One region of the Rahnella sp. NRRL B-41462 genome, then DNA from elsewhere that is predicted to be linked to it. Evidence: predicted binding sites of a transcription regulator. Region 1 holds the regulator's gene; each other region holds the start of a gene.

Evidence for each region. The regulator PurR, encoded in region 1, represses purine synthesis genes. The targets are predictions, from matches to a motif close to CANGCAAACGTTTGCNTG.
Region 2: the regulator PurR is predicted to act here: its motif matches at 3,680-3,697, upstream of UC14_RS09970 (amino acid aminotransferase).
Region 3: the regulator PurR is predicted to act here: its motif matches at 5,012-5,029, upstream of rbsD (D-ribose pyranase).

Annotation. Positions count from the first base shown of each region.
Region 1 covers NZ_JYDF01000005.1:60,420-68,525, reverse strand. Annotated here, with positions in the region: gene UC14_RS01720 (C40 family peptidase) at 1-368, shown strand, start outside; gene UC14_RS27260 (YnhF family membrane protein) at 534-623, opposite strand; gene purR (HTH-type transcriptional repressor PurR) at 958-1,983, shown strand; gene punR (DNA-binding transcriptional activator PunR) at 2,020-2,925, opposite strand; gene punC (purine nucleoside transporter PunC) at 3,062-4,273, shown strand; gene cfa (cyclopropane fatty acyl phospholipid synthase) at 4,634-5,785, shown strand; gene UC14_RS01690 (riboflavin synthase) at 5,864-6,517, opposite strand; gene UC14_RS01685 (MATE family efflux transporter) at 6,772-8,106, shown strand, end outside.
Region 2 covers NZ_JYDF01000036.1:31,964-40,069, forward strand. Annotated here, with positions in the region: gene ldtD (L,D-transpeptidase) at 1-910, shown strand, start outside; gene UC14_RS09960 (YcbK family protein) at 1,090-1,641, shown strand; gene UC14_RS09965 (MBL fold metallo-hydrolase) at 1,693-2,340, shown strand; gene UC14_RS09970 (amino acid aminotransferase) at 2,426-3,616, opposite strand; gene ompC (porin OmpC) at 3,858-4,970, opposite strand; gene asnS (asparagine--tRNA ligase) at 5,270-6,670, opposite strand; gene pncB (nicotinate phosphoribosyltransferase) at 6,930-8,106, opposite strand, start outside.
Region 3 covers NZ_JYDF01000031.1:73,607-81,712, reverse strand. Annotated here, with positions in the region: gene rbsR (ribose operon transcriptional repressor RbsR) at 1-177, opposite strand, end outside; gene rbsK (ribokinase) at 178-1,107, opposite strand; gene rbsB (ribose ABC transporter substrate-binding protein RbsB) at 1,175-2,065, opposite strand; gene rbsC (ribose ABC transporter permease) at 2,089-3,060, opposite strand; gene rbsA (ribose ABC transporter ATP-binding protein RbsA) at 3,067-4,572, opposite strand; gene rbsD (D-ribose pyranase) at 4,580-4,999, opposite strand; gene kup (low affinity potassium transporter Kup) at 5,215-7,083, opposite strand; gene ravA (ATPase RavA) at 7,351-8,106, shown strand, end outside.

The DNA of each region.
Region 1 (8,106 bases):
ATCAGGTAGGAAAACCATATCGCTGGGGCGGAACCTCGCCGAATACCGGTTTTGATTGCAGCGGCTTAGTCTATTACGCCTACAAAGATTTGATCCGTATTAAAATGCCACGCACAGCGAATGAAATGTATCACCTGCGCGATGCGGCTCCGGTCAAACGCGGCGAACTTGAAAGCGGTGATCTGGTGTTCTTCAGAATCAATAACCGCGGCGCTGCAGACCATGTTGGTGTTTACGTGGGGAACGGCAAGTTTATTCAGTCTCCAAGAACGGGCGAAGACATTAAAATCACCTCTCTCGGCGACGATTACTGGCAAGATCATTATGTGGGTGCACGCCGGGTAATGACGCCGAAAACGATCCGATAATAAACAATTCGTTAAGTCTGAAGTTTCGCTAATCAGCCATTGAATAGCATTTAACGAAGAGTTTCTGCAGGGAAGAGTATCGGCGGTAACGGCCACTGCGTAAAATTGAAAAGGGCGATTCCTGTAACAGGAATCGCCCTTTTTTATAGCGGTTCACTTACTGAATCAGTTCATCACCGCAGTGAAGCTGAAAGCGATAATCATAAGCAAAGCGCATACCGTGGTGATCAACGATAATTTCAGGTTGCTGTCCATCAAACCCCCCTTTCGGATCAAATTGTGGCATTTTTTAAGCCACACTAATTGTGTGCCAACGCATTTTCGCATAATTAACATTTAAAATCTTGTGCTGAATGACAATGTATCCCTGAGAATTTTACTTCCACTTTCCTGCATTATAAGAGAAAATTGTCGGTTAACACGCCTGTGTGCCGGTTGATTTCACCCGAGAGCATTTCACGCCTCATTCTGAAGAATCCACCCAACGATTTCACTGCCCTTTTAGAAGCCAGCAGTGAGATCCACGCAAGCAAACGATTAACATAATGCTAACGTGCTGAAACACGTGAGTTCAGGAGTCATTGTTTACATGGCAACGATTAAAGATGTCGCAAAGCGCGCTGGCGTTTCCACTACAACCGTGTCGCACGTCATCAATAAAACACGTTTCGTCGCCGAAGAAACCAAAGAAGCGGTTCTCCTTGCAATCAAAGAGTTACATTACTCGCCGAGTGCTGTAGCCCGCAGTCTGAAGGTCAATAACACCAAAACGATCGGTCTGCTTGCCACCTCCAGCGAAGCGCCCTATTTTGCCGAAGTGATTGAAGCCGTAGAAAACAGCTGCTTCTCCAAAGGCTATACGCTGATTTTGTGTAACTCGCATAATAATCTGGAAAAACAACAAGCCTACCTGCAAATGCTGGCGCAAAAACGCGTCGATGGCTTGCTGGTGATGTGCGCGGAATATCCTGATGAGTTGCTCAATATGCTCGAGGAGCACCGTTCGATCCCAATGGTGGTCATGGACTGGGGCGAAGCGCGTAAGAACTTCACCGACAGCATTATTGATAATGCTTTCGAAGGGGGTTACATGGCCGGGCGTTATCTGATTGAACGCGGTCATCGTGATATTGGGGTGATCCCGGGCCAACTGGCACGTAATACCGGCGGTGGCCGCTTCCAGGGTTTTGTGAAAGCACTGACTGAAGCCAATATTCCGCTGCGTGACGAATGGGTGGTTCAGGGCGATTTCGAGCCGGAATCGGGCTATCAGGCGATGCATAAAATTCTGATGCAGAAGCACCGCCCGACTGCCGTATTTTGTGGCGGCGATGTGATGGCAATGGGCGCAATCTGTGCCGCAGACGAACTGGGCCTGCGCGTTCCTCAGGATATTTCCGTGATCGGTTACGACAATGTGCGTAACGCCCGTTACTTCTCCCCCGCGCTGACAACCGTGCATCAGCCGAAAGAACGTCTGGGTGAAATGGCCTTTACCATGTTGCTGGACAGAATTGTCAGTAAGCGTGAAGAGTCTCAGACCATTGAGGTGCATCCGAAACTGGTCGAACGCCGTTCCGTAGCCGATGGTCCGTACCGCGATTACCGCCGTTAACAGATATCGAACGCCTGCAGATGCAGGCGTTTTTTTCTAATCACGCAGCCATTCCTGATTCATGGTTTCTGTATCGCCCATATATTCCAGCAACCAGGCCAGCGAGGGTGACGGATTGCTTTGATCCCACGTCAGGCAACACGGGCTGTCGGGAAACGTATTTTCCAGCGTCAGCACCTGCAACTTTTTCTGTTCTATCCACGGCGTGACGCGATGAACCGGCATCATACCCACGCATAAGCCTTCGGTCAGGCATTCCAGCGCACAGGTCCAGTCTGGCACGACCAGCCGCCGCTGGTTATCAAGCGTCCATGTATCCCGCTTAGGCAATGTCCGGGAGGTGTCTTCCAGACAGAGTGCAGGATAAGGCCGCAACTCATCATCATTCAGCGCGCCGGATAACTGAGCCAGCGGATGTTGCGGGCTGACGACGCAATGCCAGTCCATAAATCCCATGTCACGAAAACTGAAGCCCCCGCCAACCGGTATCGCGCGTGTAGCACCGATCGCCACGTCTGCCCGCCCGTCAACCAGCGCATCCCAGACACCATTAAACACTTCTGAGTGAATAATGAGTTCGGTGTCCGCAAAATGGCGGTAGAAATCGAGCACCAGACGCCGTGTCCGTGCGGGTTTTACAATCCGGTCAACCGCCACACGTAATTCGCCGCGCCAGCCGTTCGCCACCTGCTGACACTGCCGGCGCGTGGCTATCATTTTTTTTGTCAGAATCCGCGCTTCATCGACAAAAACCTTTCCCGCAGGCGTCAGTACCACGTCACGATGGCGACGTTCAAACAACGGCACGGCCAGCCACTGCTCAAGCTGACGGACGGTATAGCTGATAGCAGAAGGCACACGGTGCAAATCTTGCGCTGCCGCACTAAAACTACCTGTTCTTGCCACGGCATCTACCACTTCAAGGGCGTATTCTGACCACATAATTCAGCCTTCAATATTTTTGATAGCAGAGTGCAAATATTAGCGTTTCACAAGCCTGTTATCAAAGCGTTAAACTCCGCCTCCGGTATGTAATCTGCATCACATCATCTGCAATAAATAAATTAACGAGACGATAATGAAACCCTCCTTTGGATTTATGCTCTATCTTGCGGGACTGAGCATGCTGGGCTTTTTAGCCACTGATATGTATCTGCCTGCGTTCAGCGCCATGCAAACCAGTCTGATGACCAGCCCCGGAATGATCAGCGCAAGTCTGAGCATTTTTCTCGGCGGATTTGCTCTCGGTCAGTTGTTATGGGGGCCGTTGTCAGACAGGATCGGCCGTAAACCGGTATTGCTTCTTGGTCTGACACTGTTTGCGGTCGGTTGTCTGGGCGTTATCTGGGTTGAGAATGTACGCGCCCTTCTGGCCCTGCGCTTCTTACAGGCGATGGGCGTTTGTGCCGCCGCAGTCACCTGGCAGGCAATCGTTGTTGACCGTTTCTCTGCCGATGTGGCAAAAAAAACCTTCGCCAGCATTATGCCGTTAGTAGCTCTTTCTCCGGCACTGGCACCATTACTTGGTGCGTGGGTGCTCAATCATTTTGACTGGGAAGCCATTTTTGCTCTGCTGACCGCAGTCGCCGTCGTCCTGGTGCTGACGACGCTGACTCTGCGTGAGAATAAACCTGCAAAACAAGCGAAGGCTGATAAAACAGGGTTTGCGACGTTACTGAAATCGCCTGTTTACAGCGGGAATGTCATGATTTATGCCGCCTGTTCAGCCGGATTCTTTGCGTGGTTAACGGGTTCACCGTTTATCCTGAGCGACATGGGTTATTCACCCGGTGCCATCGGGCTGAGCTATGTCCCGCAGACTATTGCTTTCCTGCTTGGTGGTTTTGGTTGCCGTGTTGTGATCAGCAAGCTGGACGGTAATAAAATTCTGCCATGGTTACTGGCGGGTTACGGCGTCAGTATGGTGACTTTGTTCTGTGTTGCCATGTTCACGGATGCCGGGCTGATTAGCCTGCTGATCCCTTTCTGTCTGATGGCTTTGGTGAATGGTGCAACCTACCCAATTGTTGTCGCAAATGCATTAATGCCGTTTCCTGCTAATACAGGCAAGGCGGCAGCATTGCAAAATACGCTGCAGCTCGGGTTGTGCTTCCTTGCCAGCTTGCTGGTTTCCGCATTTATTGTGCATCCGCTCATGGCGACAGTCACGATCATGCTGTCTACACTATTGTTGGTAGTTTTGGGTCGCTGGCTCTCTTTGCGGCATGAAATCACGCAAGACAATGGACAGAAATCAGAGCAGGAAGCTCAGACAAGGCATGCTAATTAATAGTGATAATACCCTGATGTAACAGTCACTTAACGGGCATTTTCATTCATCACGATTAACTATTGAGAATGCCTGCCAGCGAGCCTATACTCAACAAAACCAAATAAAATAGCACTTTTACAAAACTTTTATCACATACTTAAGCCAGACGCGCGGACAGTGTCACACTTATTTTTTTGTACTTTTTCAAGGATGATTTTCCTGCACGTCTTACGGCGCGCAGGCGTTCTTCTTAATTTCCTCTGTTGGTGTCGAATATCGGGCGAGGCGCTAGTCGTCTGTTCTCATAAAGACCTGCAAAAATAGCCTTTGCTTTTCCCGGCAGGTTAATAAGTCAGAAGAGAAAGTGATGGAGAAGCTATGAGTTCATCGTGTATAGAAGATCAAAGCATTCAGGACAATCAGTGGTACCGGATCGCCAGTGAAATGCTGGCGATGGCAGATATTCAGGTAAACGGTAATCGTCCTTTCGACCTTAAAGTAAAAAACACTGACTTCTTTAAGCGTGTTTTACAGGAAGGTTCTCTGGGCCTCGGTGAAAGTTATATGGACGGTTGGTGGGAATGCGACCGTCTGGATATCTTTTTCCAGCGCGTTATTCGTGCCGGTTTGGAAAGTAAACTCCCCCACCATTTTAAAGATACTTTACGTGTCGCCGCAGCACGCCTGACCAATCTGCAATCCCGCAAACGGGCGTGGATTGTTGGCAAAGAGCATTATGATCTGGGCAACGATTTATTTACTCTGATGCTCGACCCGTACATGCAATATTCCTGCGGCTATTGGAAAGAGGCCACTACGCTTGAAGAAGCACAGGAAGCAAAACTCAAAATGATCTGTGACAAGCTGCAATTAAAACCGGGACAGCGCTTGCTGGATATCGGTTGCGGCTGGGGTGGATTATCAGAGTTTGCGGCAAGAAATTATGGCGTGAGCGTTGTGGGTGTCACGATTTCTGCTGAACAACAAAAACTGGCTCAAAAACGCTGTGAAGGGCTGGATGTCACAATCCTGCTGCAGGATTACCGTGACCTTAATGATCAGTTTGACCGCATTGTTTCTGTCGGGATGTTTGAGCATGTGGGTCCGAAAAATTATCAGACCTATTTTAATGTCGCCAAACGCAATATCAAACCTGACGGCATTTTCCTGCTGCACACCATCGGTTCTAATAAAACAGACCTTAATGTCGATCCGTGGATTGATAAATACATCTTCCCCAACGGTTGCCTGCCGTCGGTTCAACAAATTGCACAAACCAGTGAGTCATTATTTGTAATGGAAGACTGGCACAATATCGGCGCTGATTATGACCGCACGCTGATGGCGTGGAATGAACGCTTCCAGAAACACTGGCCGGAACTGGCGGAAAAATACGGTGAACGTTTCCACCGCATGTTCACCTACTACCTGAATGCCTGCGCCGGTGCTTTCCGCGCCCGGGACATTCAGTTGTGGCAAGTCGTCTTTAGCCCGCAAGGCGTTGATGGCGGAATGCGCGTACCACGCTGATGGTTGTATGCGTTAGCTAATAAAAAACCGGACACTGAATGTCCGGTTTTTTTATGTCAATAAAGGGTCTGAGATAACTTATTCGGCTTTATCGATCATCGCCTGTGCCGTAGCGATTGCCGCTTCACGACTGGCTAATACGCGTTCGACAGTATCGACAATCGCCTGAGTTTGCGGATCGATTTCGATATTAATTTTGTCGCCCAGACGTTTCGTGCCCAGCGTCGTGCGTTGCAAGGTTTCCGGAATTAAATGTACACAGAAACGGGTGCGGGTCACTTCACCGATGGTGAGACTAATACCGTCGATCCCGATATAACCTTTATGTAATACATATTTCATCAAATCTTCATGCGGCATACGGAACCAGATCTGACGGTTATTTTCTGACGTCAGGATTTTTGCCACTTCCGCCGTGCAAATAATATGACCAGACATTAAATGTCCGCCAATTTCATCATTAAAACGCGCTGCACGTTCCAGATTAACTGAGTCGCCCTCTTTCAGTTCGCCCAGATTTGTCAGGCGCAGGGTTTCTTTCATCAGATCAAAACTCACCAGGTCACCGTTCACTTCAGTCACCGTCAGGCAGCAACCGTTGTGTGATACCGATGCGCCGAGTTGCAGGTTATCCAGCATATCTTCAGGTAAACGAACAACATGGGTACGGAAATTGGGTTTCTCGTCGATCGATACGACCGTGCCGGTTCCCTGTACAATTCCGGTAAACATAGCCTTTTCCTCAATGTTTGAATCTGTTGTATTAAAACGTCACTCCGTTCAGTTTGCCGCAGAATTAATTGAAAGCCAAATCTCTGCAAGAAGAAATAGCACCGTCTGCTTCAATTCCATTATTTAACCAGCTATTAACAGCTTTGTTTGCTTAAAAATACCGACAATGTACAATCTTCGGACTATTTCTCTCTGTTTAATGCCATCTGTTGTGGCGTTTTTTATTCAATATAATCAAGAAAAAAGGTGTATCTGTGCAGAAGTACCTTGCAGAAGCGCGGGTTTTGTTAGCGCTTGCCATCCCGGTCATCCTTGCGCAAATAGCCCAGACATCCATGGGCGTTGTGGACACAATAATGGCGGGATCGGTCAGTGCCACGGACATGGCTGCCGTCGCTGTCGGCACCTCAATCTGGTTGCCGGCGATTTTATTCGGACACGGTTTACTCTTGTCACTGACACCAACCATCGCGCATTTAAATGGAGCCGGGCGTCGCGATAAAATTGGTCATCAGGTTCAGCAAGGATTCTGGCTGGCGTCGGGGGTTTCGGTGCTGATCATCGCGGTGCTGTCACAGTGCGACCATATTCTTAGCCTGATGCATAATATTGATCCCGAACTGAAAGCAAAAGCCGTCGGCTATCTGCATGCCATTATGTGGGGCGCTCCGGGCTATTTATTCTTCCAGGTGCTGCGTGACCAATGTGAAGGTTTGTCAAAAACCAAGCCAGGCATGGTGTTCGGCTTTATCGGTCTGCTGGTGAACATTCCCGTGAATTACATTTTTATTTACGGCAAGTTCGGTGCGCCCGCGCTCGGTGGCGTCGGCTGTGGTGTCGCCACGGGGACCGTATATTGGGTCATGTTCTTCATCATGCGGATTTACGTACGTCGCAATCGTGCCCTGCGCGATACTCAGCCGCATTCGCGGTTTGCGAAACCCGACTGGCCGACATTGCGCCGTCTGATCCAGCTCGGTATGCCAATCGCACTGGCATTATTTTTCGAAGTGACACTGTTTGCGATCGTTGCCCTGCTCGTCTCCCCACTTGGGATCGTGGCTGTCGCCAGTCACCAGATTGCGCTCAACGTCGGTTCCCTGATGTTCGTCATTCCGCTGTCTTTAGGTGTCGCCGCCACGATTCGAGTGGGTTCGCGGCTGGGGGAATCGTCGGTTGAAGGCGCGAAGATTGCGGCTTATACCAGTATAGGAACGGGAATTATGATGGCCTGTTGCACCAGTCTGACGGCCATCATTTTCCGCGAGCACATTGCCTCCCTTTATAATGACAGCCCGGAAGTCGTCACTCTGGCTTCCCATCTTCTGATCTTTGCTGCGCTGTTTCAGATTTCAGATGCGATTCAGGTTATCGGTAGCGGCATTTTGCGGGGTTATAAAGACACACGTTCCATCTTCTATATTACGTTTGTCGCTTACTGGGTGCTGGGCCTGCCGGTAGGGTACGCTCTCGGACTGACCGATATTCTGGTTCCGCAGATGGGCCCCAGCGGTTTCTGGTGCGGATTTATTCTGGGGCTGACCTTCGCAGCGCTGATGATGACATTGCGGATGCGCTGGTTACAGAAG
Region 2 (8,106 bases), on a different contig from region 1:
TAATCAGTACACACCGGATTTAGTGGAAGCTGTTAAGCGTTTTCAAAAATGGCAGGGGCTGGAAGCGGACGGTATTATTGGCGGACGTACCCGTCAGTGGCTGAATGCCTCTCCGCAATTGCGTGCTACCTTGCTGGCGCTGAATATTCAGCGTCTGCGCATTCTTCCAGGCAATGTGAACACCGGAATCATGGTGAACATTCCAAACTATCAGCTCACCTATTATCTCAATGGCAATGAAGTGTTGTCGTCACGGGTAATTGTCGGTCGTCCAAGCCGTAAAACGCCGTTAATGAGCAGTGCGTTGAATAATGTGGTGGTCAATCCACCGTGGAATGTGCCCACAACGTTAGTGCGTGAAGATATCGTGCCTAAAGCCATGAACAATCCCGGTTACTTCCAGCAACATGGCTATCAGGTATTGTCTGGCTGGAGTAACGATGCTGAAATCATCGATCCTTCAATGATCGACTGGGCAATGATATCACCCAACCATTTCCCCTATCGCATCCGTCAGGCGCCGGGCGTAAGCAACTCTCTGGGGCGGTATAAATTTAATATGCCGAGTTCTGATGCTATTTATCTGCATGACACGCCAAACCATAACTTGTTCAGCAAAGACATTCGTGCGCTGAGTTCTGGCTGTGTGAGGGTGAATAAGGCTTCTGAATTAGCCAATATGCTGTTACAGGATGCAGGCTGGAATGACACGCGAATATCCTCTGCATTGCAGGGCGGCAATACCACGTATGTGGCAATACGCCATCATATACCGGTAAAACTGTTTTATCTGACGGCATGGGTCGCGGATGACGGTAAGCCGCAATTCAGAACAGATATTTACAATTATGATTCAACGGTGAGATCCGGTGCACAAATTCTGCCTCAGGCGGAAATTTTGCTTCAATAAATGCAGTAAAACTAATCTGATAAGGGTCAGAGTATTTGGCCATCGAACGAGCGTGAGCCACTGGCACGCTCGTTTTGCTTATATGGGTTCCCTTGACTCGCAGAAAATTGGCAGTTAAGGTTCAAAACGGCTCAGATCAGAGCTTATTTTTGACTCTCTTACCGGATAGTAAACTGTTCATGAATGAAATCGACAAACATCGCCGTAAATGGCTGGCATTAGGCAGTGCCGCTATGGGGATTGCATTACTTCCAGGTCGTGCATTCGCCACTCTTTCCACACCTCGCCCGCGTATTTTAGTCGTTAACAATATCAATACCGGCGAAACCCTCAAAACCGAGTTTTTTGATGGAAAGCGTTACAACAAGGATGAGTTGGCCCGGTTGAATCATCTGTTCAGGGACTATCGTGCGGAAAAAGTAAAATCTATCGATCCCGCGTTGTTCGATCACCTCTATCGTTTGCAGGTGATGCTTGGCGGAACGAATAAACCAGTCCAGCTGATTTCGGGTTACCGCTCACTGGCGACAAACAACAGCATGCGTGAACCCGGAAGCGGGGTAGCGAAGCACAGCTATCACACGCTTGGGCAGGCAATGGATTTCCACATTCAGGGCATCGAACTGAGCAATATCCGCAAAGCAGCATTAAAAATGCGGATGGGTGGTGTAGGATATTATCCACGAAGTAACTTTGTGCACATCGATACCGGTCCCGCGCGGACCTGGTGATGTGTGTAATTAATGGCCTGCCGGAATGTGCAGGCCATTTTGTGGAGCTCTATGAAAACCCATCTTATTACCGTCACGGCGTTCAGCCAAAACTGCTCACTGATTTGGTGTGCTAAAACCAATCAGGCCGCCATTGTTGATCCGGGCGGTGAAGCCGCCAGGATCATCCAGGAAGTTTCTGCCAAAGGTGTATTGGTTACGCAAATTTTGCTGACTCACGGACATCTTGATCACGTTGGTGCCGCAGCAGAACTGGCTGCGCACTATCAGGTACCGGTTATCGGACCACAAAAAGAAGATGAATTCCTGCTGGATGCGTTACCGACCCAAAGCCAGATGTTTGGCCTCGACCATTGTGACCCGCTGACGCCGGATACCTGGCTGGAAGAAGGGGATTCAGTGAGTGTTGGTGAAGAAATCTTATCCGTGTTGCATTGCCCAGGCCATACGCCGGGGCATATTGTCTTCATCAATGATAAAGCGCGAATTGCCGTTTCTGGTGATGTGATTTTCAAGGGTGGCGTAGGCCGCAGTGATTTCCCGCGTGGTGACCATCAGGCGCTGATTCATTCCATCAAAACGAAATTATTACCGCTCGGCGATGACATGGTCTTTATTCCCGGTCATGGCCCGATGTCAGACTTTGGTTATGAGCGTAAAACGAACCCGTTCCTGCAGGATGAAATGCCGGTCTGGTAATTACGTTTGCTGTTTATCAGCAAAAAACAAAAAGCCCGTCAGGATACCTGACGGGCTTTTTTAATTGAGCAACACTGCTTATCTTTTACAGTACGGCGACGATGGCTTCACACAGCGGTGCCATATTTTCGAGCGTGATGCCGGCAACGTTGATACGGCCGGAGTTCACCGCGTACACGCCGAATTCATCACGTAAACGCAATACCTGATCTTTGGTCAGGCCGCTGAAAGAGAACATCCCGTTCTGGTTAATAATAAAGCTGAAATCCTGTTGAGCGCCTTTTTCCTGCAAGGTGCTGACGAATAGCTGGCGCATACGATGGATACGCAGGCGCATATCGCTTAGTTCCTGCTCCCACAGCGTGCGCAAAGCTTCGTTACCCAGTATGGTGGCTACAACCGCAGCACCGTGTGACGGCGGGTTGGAGTAGTTTGCACGGATAACCGATTTCATTTGGCTGAAAGCGCGACCGGCAGTTTCTTCATCGGCTGCGACTAACGTACAAGCACCTACGCGTTCATTGTATAAGCCGAAGTTCTTCGAGTAAGAACTGGCGACCAGCAATTCCTTATGTTTTGCCACGAACAGGCGCAGACCCGCCGCATCTTCTTCCAGACCTTTTGCAAAGCCCTGATAGGCGAAGTCGAACAACGGTAACCAGCCGTTGCTCACCGACAATTCTGCCAGCTGTGCCCATTGTTCTTCCGTAGGATCGATACCGGTTGGATTGTGACAGCAGCCATGGAACAGCACCACGTCGCCTGCTTTCGCTTCGCTCAGGCTTTTCAGCATGCCATCGAAATCAAGGCTGTGATTTGCAGCGTCATAGTAATTGTATTCCACAACTTCCAGACCGGAAGCAGAGAACACACCTTTATGGTTCGGCCAGCTCGGATTACTGACCCACACGCGTCTGGCGCTGGTTTGCGTAGCGATGAAATCTGCTGCGATACGCAGAGCGCCAGTGCCGCCCGGAGTCTGTGCGGTGCGTGCCCGTTTATCAGCAATAACCGTGCTGTCTTTGCCAAACAGCAGTTCCTGTGTACAACGGGCAAAATCAGGCAACCCGTCGATACTCAGATAGGTTTTAGTGGTTTCATTTTCCAACAGGAACTGTTCGGCTTTTTTCACGCTGGCCAGAACCGGCGTTTTACCTGTTTCGTCTTTATAAACACCAATCCCCAGATTGATTTTATTAGAGCGGTCGTCAGCGCGGAAAAGATCGGTAAGACCCAGGATAGGGTCAGCAGGTGCTGCAGTGATTTTTTCAAACATGTCGGAAAATTCCATAGCCTGATATTACGAAAGAGGTCATCAGGGTAACGCCAGCGCCCCCTTTTGCCAACCGTTTGCGGCAAAAAGAAAACAGAGTTGTGAGAAGGCGTGGGAGATTAAAATATTTTATAGGCGAGGGTGGAAAAGCGGTATTTTCAAGACTCAGAAATGCAAAAGGCAGAGCCGAAGCTCTGCCTTGATATCCACTTTGCTGCGCCCGTAAGCGCATCGTTAAGTGATATTAGAACTGGTATTGCAGACCAACACCCACGATGTCGTCAGTGCTGCGACCCGCTGCTTTGGTGTAGCTGTTGTCGTCCAGCAGGTTGATTTTGTAGTCAACATAGGTAGACATGTTTTTGTTGAAGTAGTAGTAAGTACCAACTTCCACATATTTAACCAGGTCAGCATCGCCGCCAGCGTAGGTAGAACCGTTGTTGGTGAAACCGTTCAGGCTCTTACCTTTAGACTGCAGGTATGCGATAGATGGGCGCAGACCGAAATCGAACTGGTACTGAGCAACAACTTCGAAGTTCTGAGTTTTGTTAGCAATTGCATCCGGGTTACCGTAATCGGTGGTGTTACGTGATTCACCGTAGAAGGTTGCCAGGTACAGGTTGTTAGCGTCGTATTTAGCGCCGAATGCGTATGCGTCAGCTTTGTCGCCAGTGCCGTCTTGTTTCTGAGTAACAGTACGGTTAGAAGAGAAGTAAGCACCAGTAATGCTAACACCTGAGTTGCCGATAGCGTAAGCGGCAGAAGTACCCCAGCCGTCGCCATTGGAATCAACTGCGCCACGACCATCACGACCTTCGTCGTTTTTGCCCTGGTACTGTACAGCGAAGCTCAGGCCATCAACCAGACCGAAGAAGTTGCTGTTACGGTAAGTTGCCACACCGTTAGCACGACCAACCATGAAGTTGTCGTTGTTCTGGTACATGGTGTCATCGCCATAGATTGGCAATTGGTCGGTGTAGGACATTACGTCGTAGATTACGCCGTAGTTACGACCGTAGTCGAAAGAACCTGCATCACCAAATTTCAGACCTGCGAAGCCCAGACGAGTTTTGTTGCCTTCATCGCCAGCACTTTCTGCATGGTTAGCCTGAACGTTGTATTCCCACTGGCCGTAACCGGTCAGTTGGTCAGTAATTTGAGTTTCGCCTTTGAAGCCGAAACGGACATAGGTCTGGTCGCCATCGTCGCCAGCATTGTCAGAGAAGGTGTGACGTGCGTCAACTTTACCGTACAGATCCAGTTTGTTGCCATCTTTGTTATAGATCTCAGCTGCATTAGCTGCACCAGCAACTAACAGAGCAGGGATTACCACTGCAAGAATATTGCGCTTCATCATTATTATTACCCTCATTGGTTTTATTTGGACACCTGCCACTGCCTAAATAATTCTTTACGGAACTATTCACGAAAGTTTGGTGTCTCCTGTGTCTGAACGCACTATTCCATCCGTGGTGAGCTTAATCCACAGCGAAAATGCTACTAAATTACTAAATATGTTTCAGCAGGAAAGAATGTATTTCAAAATGTGTATTTTACGGAACTTTGTGACAGGGATCTATCTTTGAAAATGACTAAGGCCAGCAAAGCTGGCCTTAGTTTTGTAACTATTATGTTAATTAAAAATAGTTTAATTAATTAGAAGGTTGCACTACGTGGTGTACGTGGGAACGGGATCACGTCACGAACGTTTTGAACACCGGTCACATAGGCGACTAAACGTTCAAAGCCAAGGCCGAAGCCTGAATGCGGGACTGTGCCGTAACGACGAAGATCGCGATACCACCAATAATCTTCTTTATTTAGCCCCATTTCAGCCATACGGGCGTCCAGTACGTCCAGACGTTCCTCACGCTGAGAGCCACCGATAATCTCACCAATGCCCGGTGCCAGAACATCCATTGCCGCGACGGTTTTACCATCGTCATTCATACGCATGTAGAAGGCTTTGATATCTTTCGGATAGTTTTTAACCACCACCGGCGCTTTGAAATGCTGTTCCGCGAGATAACGTTCATGCTCAGAAGAAAGGTCGACACCCCATGAAACCGGGTTTTCGAATTTCTGATCACAATTCATTAATATTTCTACTGCATCGGTGTAGTCTACCTGGGCGAAATCGGATGTTACAAATCGCTCAAGGCGTGCAACAGCATCTTTGTCTACACGGTCAGCAAAAAAGGCCATATCGTCTGCGCGTTCGTCTAAAACGGCTTTGAAAACATATTTAAGCATGTTTTCAGCCAGTGCTGCGATGTCATCCAGTGTCGCAAATGCGACTTCCGGTTCTACCATCCAGAATTCCGCAAGGTGACGGCTGGTGTTGGAATTCTCTGCACGGAAAGTCGGACCGAAGGTGTAAACCTTAGACAGCGCACAGGCATACGTTTCGCCGTTCAGCTGGCCGGAAACCGTCAGGAACGCTTCTTTGCCGAAGAAATCTTCGCTGAAGTCGATTTCGCCTTTGTCTGTACGCGGCAGATTTTGCAGATCCAGTGTCGATACGCGGAACATCTCACCCGCGCCTTCAGTATCGGAGGCAGTGATCAGCGGTGTGGACACCCAGAAATACCCGTTTTCATGATAGAAACGGTGAATGGCCTGAGAGAGGGTGTTGCGCACACGGGCGACAGCACCAATCAGATTGGTGCGCGGGCGAAGGTGAGCCACTTCACGCAGGTATTCGATGCTGTGGCGTTTTGCCGCCATCGGATAAGTATCAGGGTCATCCACCCAGCCAACAACGTTGACGGTCGTTGCCTGCAGCTCAAAACTCTGGCCTTCGCCAGGTGAGGCGACAACAATACCGGTCACTTCTACTGAACAACCCGTCGTCAGACGCAATACGTCTTCCTGATAATTGGGCAGAGAATTATTGATGACGGCCTGTAAAGGATTAAAGCAGGAGCCGTCATAAACGGCGACGAATGAGATACCAGCTTTAGAATCTCTCCGGGTACGTACCCAACCGCGTACGGTGACTTCACTGTCAACCGCAGCACGGCCTTGCAGTACGTCGACTACAGGCACAACGCTCATAGATTTCTCTCTTTCTTTATATATGTTGACTAAGAAATATTGGACACCCTGTAAATAGGGATTTTGCTATGTTACTTAGGCTTTCTCAGGACACAAGCAGAAATCGTCGTCAGCGGACAAGAATTGTGGCGCGAATGAAGAGAGTTGTGGGGAAATATTGAGAGAGTGAATAAAAGCCGAGCAGAATTAGATCGCAAGTATATAAAGGAAAGAAAATCTGAATAAAGCGCCGGATTGATTTCCGGCACTTTAGGGAGAGTCAGGACGCTTTTTTCACCAGCGGCAGATCGAAAGCTTTGCGCAGGGCTTTAACAAAAGCTTTGTCCTGGCAAATCGTTTTGCCTGGGCTGTCAGAGAGTTTCGCGACAGGTTTGCCATTGCACTGTACCAATTTAATGACAATATTCAGCGGCTTCACGCCCGGAATATTACATGTCAGACGCGTACCAATCCCGAATATCAGATTCACCCGTTGATGGAAATGGCGATACAGGTGTAACGCTTTGTCCAGATCCAGATTGTCGGAAAAGACCAGCGTTTTGGTCATCGGGTCGATATCCAGCGCATGATAATGCGTTATCGCTTTCTCACCCCATTCAAACGGATCCCCGGAATCATGACGCAGTCCCTGATAGGCATTGGCGAATTTGCTGCCGAAATCACGCAGGAAAGCATCCATCGTAATGCAGTCAGTGAGAGCGATCCCCAGCTGATCCGGATATTCGTCCAGCCAGGCCTGCAACGCCGCGCGCTGGCTGTTAGCCAGAACCGGGCTGATTTGCTGATGTGCCTGGAACCATTCGTGGGCTTGCGTGCCGACCGGTGCCAGCTGCAATTTATGCGCTAAATCGTAGTTACTGGTGCCGACCAGATAAGGGAATTCATTTTTCAGTGTGCTGACGATGGCTTCCTGAACTTCACCGGAGAAACGACGACGGGTACCGAAATCCATCAGACGGAAGGCACCGAGATCGATATCTGCGGCCTGTTCTTTAAAACTGGCGAGATTTTTACGCAGGTGCTCCACTGCCATTTGCGCCGTCACTTGTGGAGAACGCTGGCGATGGACAACTTCACTGATGACCGCGAGCAGCGGCACTTCCCACATAATCACTTCACGCCACGGGCCCTCGATGCGCACATACAAATGTCCGTTGCGATCGGAAACCATTACATGTTCAGGATTGTAGCGGAAGGTTTTTAGCCAGTTCAGGTAATCCTGCGTGAAGAACGGCAGCCCGGAAAGGTAGGTGAACTCGTCGTCCGTCAGCGCCAGTTGACTCATCATCTGGATTTGCTGGCGGACCTCGCTGGCGTATTCGCCCAGCAGTTCATCACCACGGCAACGGAACTCTGCCACGACGCTGATGTTGTGGTAGCGATGGTAGACTGCTTGCTGCATATGAAGCTTGTAGGCATCGGTATCTAACAGCGAA
Region 3 (8,106 bases), on a different contig from region 1:
TGTCTGGTTCAGCTTAAGGCTGCGGGCCAAGGCGGAAGGCGCGTAATTGAGTTGTTCAACGGCAGCATTCACTTTCTCAGCGATGGATTCACTGACAAAACGATTCTTGTTGATCACATGGGAAACGGTAGAGGTTGAAACGCCCGCGAGGCGGGCGACATCTTTCATGGTGGCCAATCAGGCCTCCTGTTGTGCGAGGAAATCGTCTATTTCTTTGCGCCACGGGACGGAAGGTTGTGCGCCAGGACGCGTCACGGCAATCGCTGCGGCGGCGTGTGCGAATCGTACTGCGCTGTCCATCGGTTTGCCTTCCAGCAGGGCTGTGACTAACGCGCCGTTAAAGGTATCACCTGCTGCTATCGTATCGACAGCTTTTACACGGAACCCCGCCACTAACTTTCCTTCTCCGTTCTGGCTGAGCCAGACGCCTTTACTGCCCAGCGTAATGATGACAGTCGTGATGCCTTTGTCATGTAAAGCGTTTGCGGCGCGAGCGGCATCTTCATTACTGTCGACTTTAATTCCCGTCAGCTTTTCAGCTTCAGTTTCGTTCGGGGTGATTATATCCACCCGTGCCAGCAATTCATCGGGCAATTCACAGGCCGGAGCCGGATTAAGGATCACCTGCGTACCGTTGTCTTTAGCGATCTTCGATGCCGCGATCACCGTTTCAAGCGGAGATTCAAGTTGCATTAATAAAGCAGAAGCACCAATGACCTGCTGTTTATAGCGATCAAGATATTCAGGCGTGACGGCTTTATTTGCCCCCGCATCTATGCCAATAACATTCTCACCTTCCGCATTCACGAAAATCAGCGCTACGCCAGTGGTGGTGTCTTTAATGGCTTCGATGGGGTGCGTATCAATATGGTCACTGGCCAGCTGTTTGCGAACTCGCTCGCCAATATCGTCATCTCCCACACAGGCAATAAAAGAGATATCAGCGCCACTGCGACCGGCTGCAACAGCCTGATTCGCCCCTTTACCGCCAAAGGCTACGGTGTATTGCTTACCGATAACCGTTTCGCCCGGTTGCGGGAAGTGGTTGATATTCAGAATGTGGTCAGCGTTGATACTGCCGAGTACCACCAGTTTGCCGGTTTTCATGTGGAGATCCCTGAGTCAAATAGCGCCTCCATCAGGAGGCGCAGTTACAGCATCGATAAAAAGAGTATTACGGCTGAGCAACCAGTTTCAAATCAACAGGGATAACAGCCGGCACTTTCTCGCCTTTGAGTACTTTATCTGCAGTCTGAACGCCGATCACACCGATTTGTTCAGGACGCTGTGCCACAGTCGCGCCCATTTTGCCGCTGTTAACGGCTTTGATACCGTCGTCGGTGCCATCAAAGCCAACGACCAGCACATCCGTTTTACCGGCAGTCTGCAGGGCGCGCAATGCACCGAGCGCCATTTCGTCATTCTGAGCGAACACGGCCTGCACGTCCTGATGCGCAGTCAGCAGATTCTGCATGACGTTCAGGCCCTTGGTGCGGTCGAAGTCAGCAGGCTGGCTGGCGAGGATCTGGAAATGGTGTTTTTCGGCGGCCTGAGCGAAACCTTTACCGCGTTCACGGGCAACAGACGTCCCGGCGATACCTTCGAGTTCAATGACTTTAGCGTTTTCGCCCAGTTTTTTGGCGATGTAATCACCGGCCATTTTCCCCCCGAAGGCGTTATCAGACGCAACGTGGCTGGCGACAACACCCTTAGTAGCCTGACGGTCAAGAGTGATCACCGGGATTTTCGCCTGGTTTGCCATCGCAACGGCATTGCCTACCGCATCAGAATCCGTCGGGTTGATCAGCATCAGCTTGGTGCCACGAACCGTCAGGTCCTGTACGTTTGCCAGCTCTTTCGCCGGGTTGTTCTGAGAATCAAGAACCACCAGGTTATAACCCAGTTTGTCCGCTTCTTTTTGCGCGCCGTCTTTCATGGAGACGAAGAACGGATTGTTCAGCGTGGAAACGACCAGCGCAATGGTGTCTTTCGCCAGAACGTTAGCACTGAAAGAAGCGGTGATCGCTGCGGCGGAAACCCAGACAGCCAGTTTTTTCATATTCATGGTCATAAGTCCTGTAGGAGAGTTTATTTGTTGCTTTTGTTATCCACCAGAACCGCCAGCAGGATGACAACTGCTTTTACGATCATCTGGTAGTAGGAAGAAACACCTAATAAGTTCAAACCGTTATTCAGGAAGCCAAGGATCAATGCACCGATCAGCGTTCCAACAATGCGTCCTTTACCCCCGGACAGGCTGGTTCCCCCTAATACCACTGCGGCAATCGCATCCAGCTCATAACCCGTACCTGCGTTGGGCTGCGCAGAAGATAAGCGCGCCACTTCGATGATACTGGCCAGAGCGGCTAACAAACCACACAGGGAGTAGACGATAATTTTGACTTTATCGACGCTGATACCTGACAGACGCGTAGCGGATTCGTTACCGCCCAGCGCGTAGATATAACGCCCCAGCCGGGTGTGATGCAGCATGTACCATGCCGCAATAAACACCACAGCCATCAGCCAGACAGGTGTCGGGATACCCAGCGGGCGACCGATACCAAACCAGCCAAAAACATCAGCGACATCATTAAAGCCGGTACTGATCGGGCTGCCGTTGGTGTACACCATCGTAATACCACGCAGCAGCAACATCATGACCAGCGTAGCGATAAACGCCTGGACTTTCCCTTTGGCCACAATCATTCCGGTGACGCCACCCACAGCCGCACCTAACGCCAGCGCGGCGCCAACGGCAACAAACGCATTCACTTCCAGCCCGACAATCGAGGCGGCAACGGCGCCGGTCAGCGCCAGCAAAGAGCCGACGGATAAATCGATCCCGGACGTCAGGATCACCAGTGTCATGCCGACGGCCATAATGGCGTTAACGGACGTTTGCTGAAGGATGTTAAACAGGTTATTGACCGTAAAGAAATTCGGGCTCATGGAAGAGACCACGGCAATCAACACCAGCAGCGCAATCAGAGACTTTTGCTCCAACAACCACTCTTTACTGATCCAGCGCTTTTTGGCTGGCAATGTCTGAGAACTCATATCTGATTACTCCTGCGTCACGCCGTATTGCTTGCCGACAGCGGCAGCCATCAACACTTCCTGCGTAGCCTGTTCTATCGGGAATTCACCGCTTAAATGGCCTTCATGCATCACCAAAACCCGGTCACTCATACCGATCACTTCCGGCATTTCTGAGGAAACCAAAATGATACTCAGCCCTTCGCGCTTGAACTGGTTTATAAGCTGGTAAATCTCTTTCTTGGCACCAACGTCAACGCCGCGCGTCGGTTCATCGAGGATCAGGACTTTCGGCCGCGTCATTAATCCACGGGCAATTGCCACTTTTTGCTGATTACCGCCGGAAAGCAGGCCGATGGTCTGCATCATCGACGGCGTTTTGATATTGAAGAGGCGGATGAAATCGCCGACAGCCTGCTGTTCTTCCGCATGTTTAAGACGTCCGCCAGCGTGGCTGAAATAACGCAGCGCCGTCAGCGACATGTTTTCTTTCACTGACATGCCCAGAACTAAGCCATCGCGCTTGCGGTCTTCAGAGATATAAACAATGCCGTTTGCCAGCCCGTCCTGCGGTGAGTGTGTCACCACTTCGCGGCCATCGAGCGCCACATAACCACTTTTACGCGGTAAGGCTCCGTAGAGAATTTTCATCAGTTCGGTACGGCCTGCGCCCATCAGACCGGAAATCCCCAGAATTTCGCCGCTGTACAGATCAAAGCTGACGTTATCCACGCCCGGCCCGCTGACATCGCGTACCTGCAAACGCAGCGCACCGCGTTCATGATTAATGCGCGGGTATTGCTCTTCGAGGCGACGGCCCACCATCATTTCAATCAGCGTGTCTTCTTCAAGCGAACTGACCGGCCGCTCTGCAATAAACTGCCCGTCACGGAACACCGTCACGTCGTCGCAGATTTCGAAAATTTCTTTCATGCGGTGGGAGATATACACCACACCGCAACCGGCGGCTTTCAGTTCCCGGATCACGTTAAATAAAGAAGCGGTTTCGGTATCGGTCAGGGCATCCGTCGGTTCATCCATAATGATGACTTTGGATTCAAAGCTCAGCACTTTGGCAATTTCGACCATCTGCTGGTCGCCGATGGATAAATCGCCTACCAGCCGGTCGCTTTTGTAACGCAGATTCAGGCGCGCCAGCAGTTTATCGGCCTCGGCATACATCTTTTTCCAGTTGATGCGGCCAAAACCGTTCACAAACTCACGGCCCAGGAAGATATTTTCAGCAATCGTCAGTTGGGGGATCAGGTTTAATTCCTGATGAATGATACCAATCCCGGCTTCCTGAGAGGCTTTAGGGCCACTGAAAACCGCTTCCTTGCCAAGAAAATGCACTGAGCCGGCATCTTTCTGATAGATGCCGGTCAGCACTTTCATCATGGTGGACTTGCCCGCGCCGTTTTCTCCCACCAGCGCCATTACACGTCCCGGATAGACGCTGAGCGCCGCGCCGGAAAGTGCTTTTACGCCGGGAAAGGCTTTATCAATGCCTGTCAGTTGCAGCAAAGGTTGCATAAAGGCCTCAGAAGGTTACGCCAGCACACAGAATAACGTTCGCATAAGGCGAACATTCCCCGCTGCGGATCACAGCCCGACTTTTTTCGCTTTGTGCTTTGAATGACTCATGACTGACGTAATCCAAAGCAATGGTGTTTCCCTGGTGTTGTTCGAGTTGTGTCAATTGGGCGAGCAACGCTTCATGGAGTTGAGGATTTTTAGTGAGGATTTCCTCGGCGAGGATAGCCCGCTCAACCTGCATCTCATGTGTCACTACCTCTAAGACTTGTAAAAAGGTGGGAACTCCCTGGGTCAGGGCCAGATCGATGCGTTGGCAAGCTGCTGGCACCGGAAGTCCGGCATCGCCAATAACCAGCTGATCGGTGTGACCTAACCGGGCAATAACATGTGAGATTTCGGCATTTAACAGCGGTGACTTCTTCATTGTGAACTCCTACAGCGAAACGTTTCGCTCACCGATGAGTTTATAAAGATCCCCGGCCATCGCAACGGAGTTATGATGGAATTGTGATCAGCGTCGAAACGTTTCGCTGAATAATTAAGAAACCGCAGGGAAATTTGAGTTAGTCGTTTCAGAAAGGAGAAAGAGAAAATAAAACAGGGCACCCGAAGGTGCCCTGCGAGCAGTAGAAATGAGGATCAGATTTCTACCTGCGTACCGAGTTCGATTACGCGGTTCGGCGGAATTTCAAACTGATCTGGCGCGCGTAAGGCGTTGCGGCTGAGCGCCATAAAGAGTTTGCCACGGAAGTAGAGATACCAGGGGCGCTTGGTCAGGATCAGTGATTCGTGCGACATAAAGAATGACGTTTCCATCATCCGGCACGGCAATCCTTCCAGACCGCAACGGTGGAACACTTCCTCCACGTTCGGCGTTTCTTTAAATCCGTAGCTGGCGACCACACGCCAGAACGTCGGCGAAAGCTGTTCGATGGTGACGCGCCGGACGTTATGTACATAAGGCGCATCTTCGGTGCGTAACGTCAGCAGTACCACACGCTCATGCAACACTTTGTTGTGTTTGAGATTGTGCAGCAACGCAAACGGAATGACGTTGATGGCGCGCGACATATACACAGCCGTACCCGGAACACGCACCGGCGGGGATTTCTCCAGAGAGGCGATCATCGCTTCCAGGGAATTCCCATGCTCGTTCATGCGGCGCATAAGGCGGAAGCGCTCGCTTTTCCAGGTCGTCATAACGATAAACATGCCCAAACCCAGCGTCAGCGGCAACCAACCGCCGGAGAACAGTTTAGTAGCGTTCGCCGCGAACAGCGGGATATCCATAAACAGCAGACCGATCAGCAAAAGCCCGACCAGGAAAGGTTTCCAGTGCCAGTTTTTGAGTGCCACCGTACAGGAAAGAATACTGGTCAGCACCATCGTACCGGTCACTGCGATACCGTATGCCGCTGCCAGATTGCTCGAATGCTCGAAGCTGGCGATAACGATAACCACCGCAAAGTACAGCAACCAGTTAATGGCCGGGATGTAAATCTGGCCTGCTTCCATTTCTGAAGTGTGGATGATGCGCATTGGCGGTAAATAGCCTAAACGCACAGCCTGACGCGTCAGGGAAAACACACCGGAGATAACAGCCTGAGACGCGATAATGGTGGCCAGCGTTGCCAGCACCAGTAACGGGATCAAAGCCCAGTCAGGCGCCAGCAGGAAGAACGGGTTTTTAATCGACTCCGGGTCTTTCAGCAGCAATGCGCCCTGACCGAAGTAGTTCAGCACCAGAGAAGGCAGCACCACGGTGAACCAGGCCAGACGGATCGGGAATTTCCCGAAGTGGCCCATATCCGCATACAGCGCTTCCACACCGGTAATCGACAGAACGACCGCGCCAAGTGCCAGGAAGGAAAACGACTTATGCTCGATAAAGAAGTTAACCGCCCACATCGGGTTCATGGCGCGAAGTACTTCAGGATTTTGCATGATGCTGTTCACGCCGAGAACAGCCAGCGTCAGGAACCACAACAACATCACCGGCGCAAACAGTTTGCCAACAATGCCGGTGCCGTGTTTCTGAATAATGAAAAGCAGCGTCAGGACAGTAATAGATAAGGGGACGATATAAGGATCGAGTGAAGGTGCTGCGATTTCCAAACCTTCCATCGCGGAAAGAACAGAAATAGCCGGAGTGATCACCACTTCACCATAGAAGAAACTTCCGCCGATCAGGCCGAGAATGACCAAAACGGCAGTGGTGCGTGCCGAGGTGTTTCTGCCCGCCAGAGACATCAGCGTCAGAATACCGCCTTCGCCTGCGTTGTCCGCCCGCATCACGTAAGTGAGGTACTTGAGCGAAACAATGAGGATTAACATCCAGAAAATCAGAGAGAGAAAACCAAAAACGACGCTGGGTTCAACGTTGAAACCATAGTGACCAGAAAAACACTCTCTTAAGGTGTAGAGAGGACTGGTACCAATGTCGCCATAGACCACACCAATGGCGGCCAGGGTTACTGCTGGGAGTGACCGTTTATGTTCAGTGCTCATATTTCGTTTCTTTTTTGCTCGAACATCCGTAAGCGATGAGTGCGCTCGATCTTATGATGCCCACTAAAAGGCGCACAGTATGCACGAATAAATTGGATTGCCTACCCTTAAATGTGCAGCTAAACCGGCGTTCATATGAACGGGGTCACATTTCTGATAATAGAAAATTTTTAGTAATCAACAAGCTATAACGACAAAAATAAACGTGGCATATCGCTATTAGCCAGTACACTATTCAACAACTCAATGGAAACCGGAAGAGACAGTATGGCGCAATCTCCCCTTCTGGCAGAACGGATCGCCCGTCTTGCTAACGCATTAGAACATGGCCTGTACGAGCGGCAGGATGCCATAAGACTTTGCCTGCTGGCAGCCCTGTGCGGCGAAAGCGTTTTTCTGCTCGGCCCGCCAGGTATTGCAAAAAGCCTGATTGCCCGGCGCCTGAAATTTGCGTTCCGACATGCGCGCGCTTTTGAATATCTTATGACGCGCTTTTCCACGCCGGAAGAAGTCTTTGGCCCGCTCTCGATTCAGGCCCTGAAAGATGAAGGCCGCTATCTGCGTCTGACCGAAGGTTACTTGCCGGAAGCTGAAATTGTCTTCCTTGATGAAATCTGGAAAGCAGGCCCGGCCATCCTCAATACATTGCTCACCGCCATCAATGAACGCCGCTTCCGTAATGGCGAACGAGAAGAACCTATTCCGATGCGTCTGCTGGTCAGTGCGTCCAACGAATTACCCGAAGCCGATGGTGGCCTCGAAGCGCTGTACGACCGCATGCTGATCCGTCTGTGGTTGGATAAAGTGCAGGATAAGCAAAATTTTCGCTCACTGCTGACCAGCCGGAACAATGAAAACGCCAATCCGGTGACAGAGTCCCTGAGTATCAGCGATGAAGAATACCAACAATGGCAGCCGGAGATCGACAAAGTCAATCTTTCAGACAGCTGCTTTGAACTGATCTTCCAGCTGCGCCAGCGCCTTGATGCCCTGGATACGGCACCTTATGTCTCTGACCGTCGC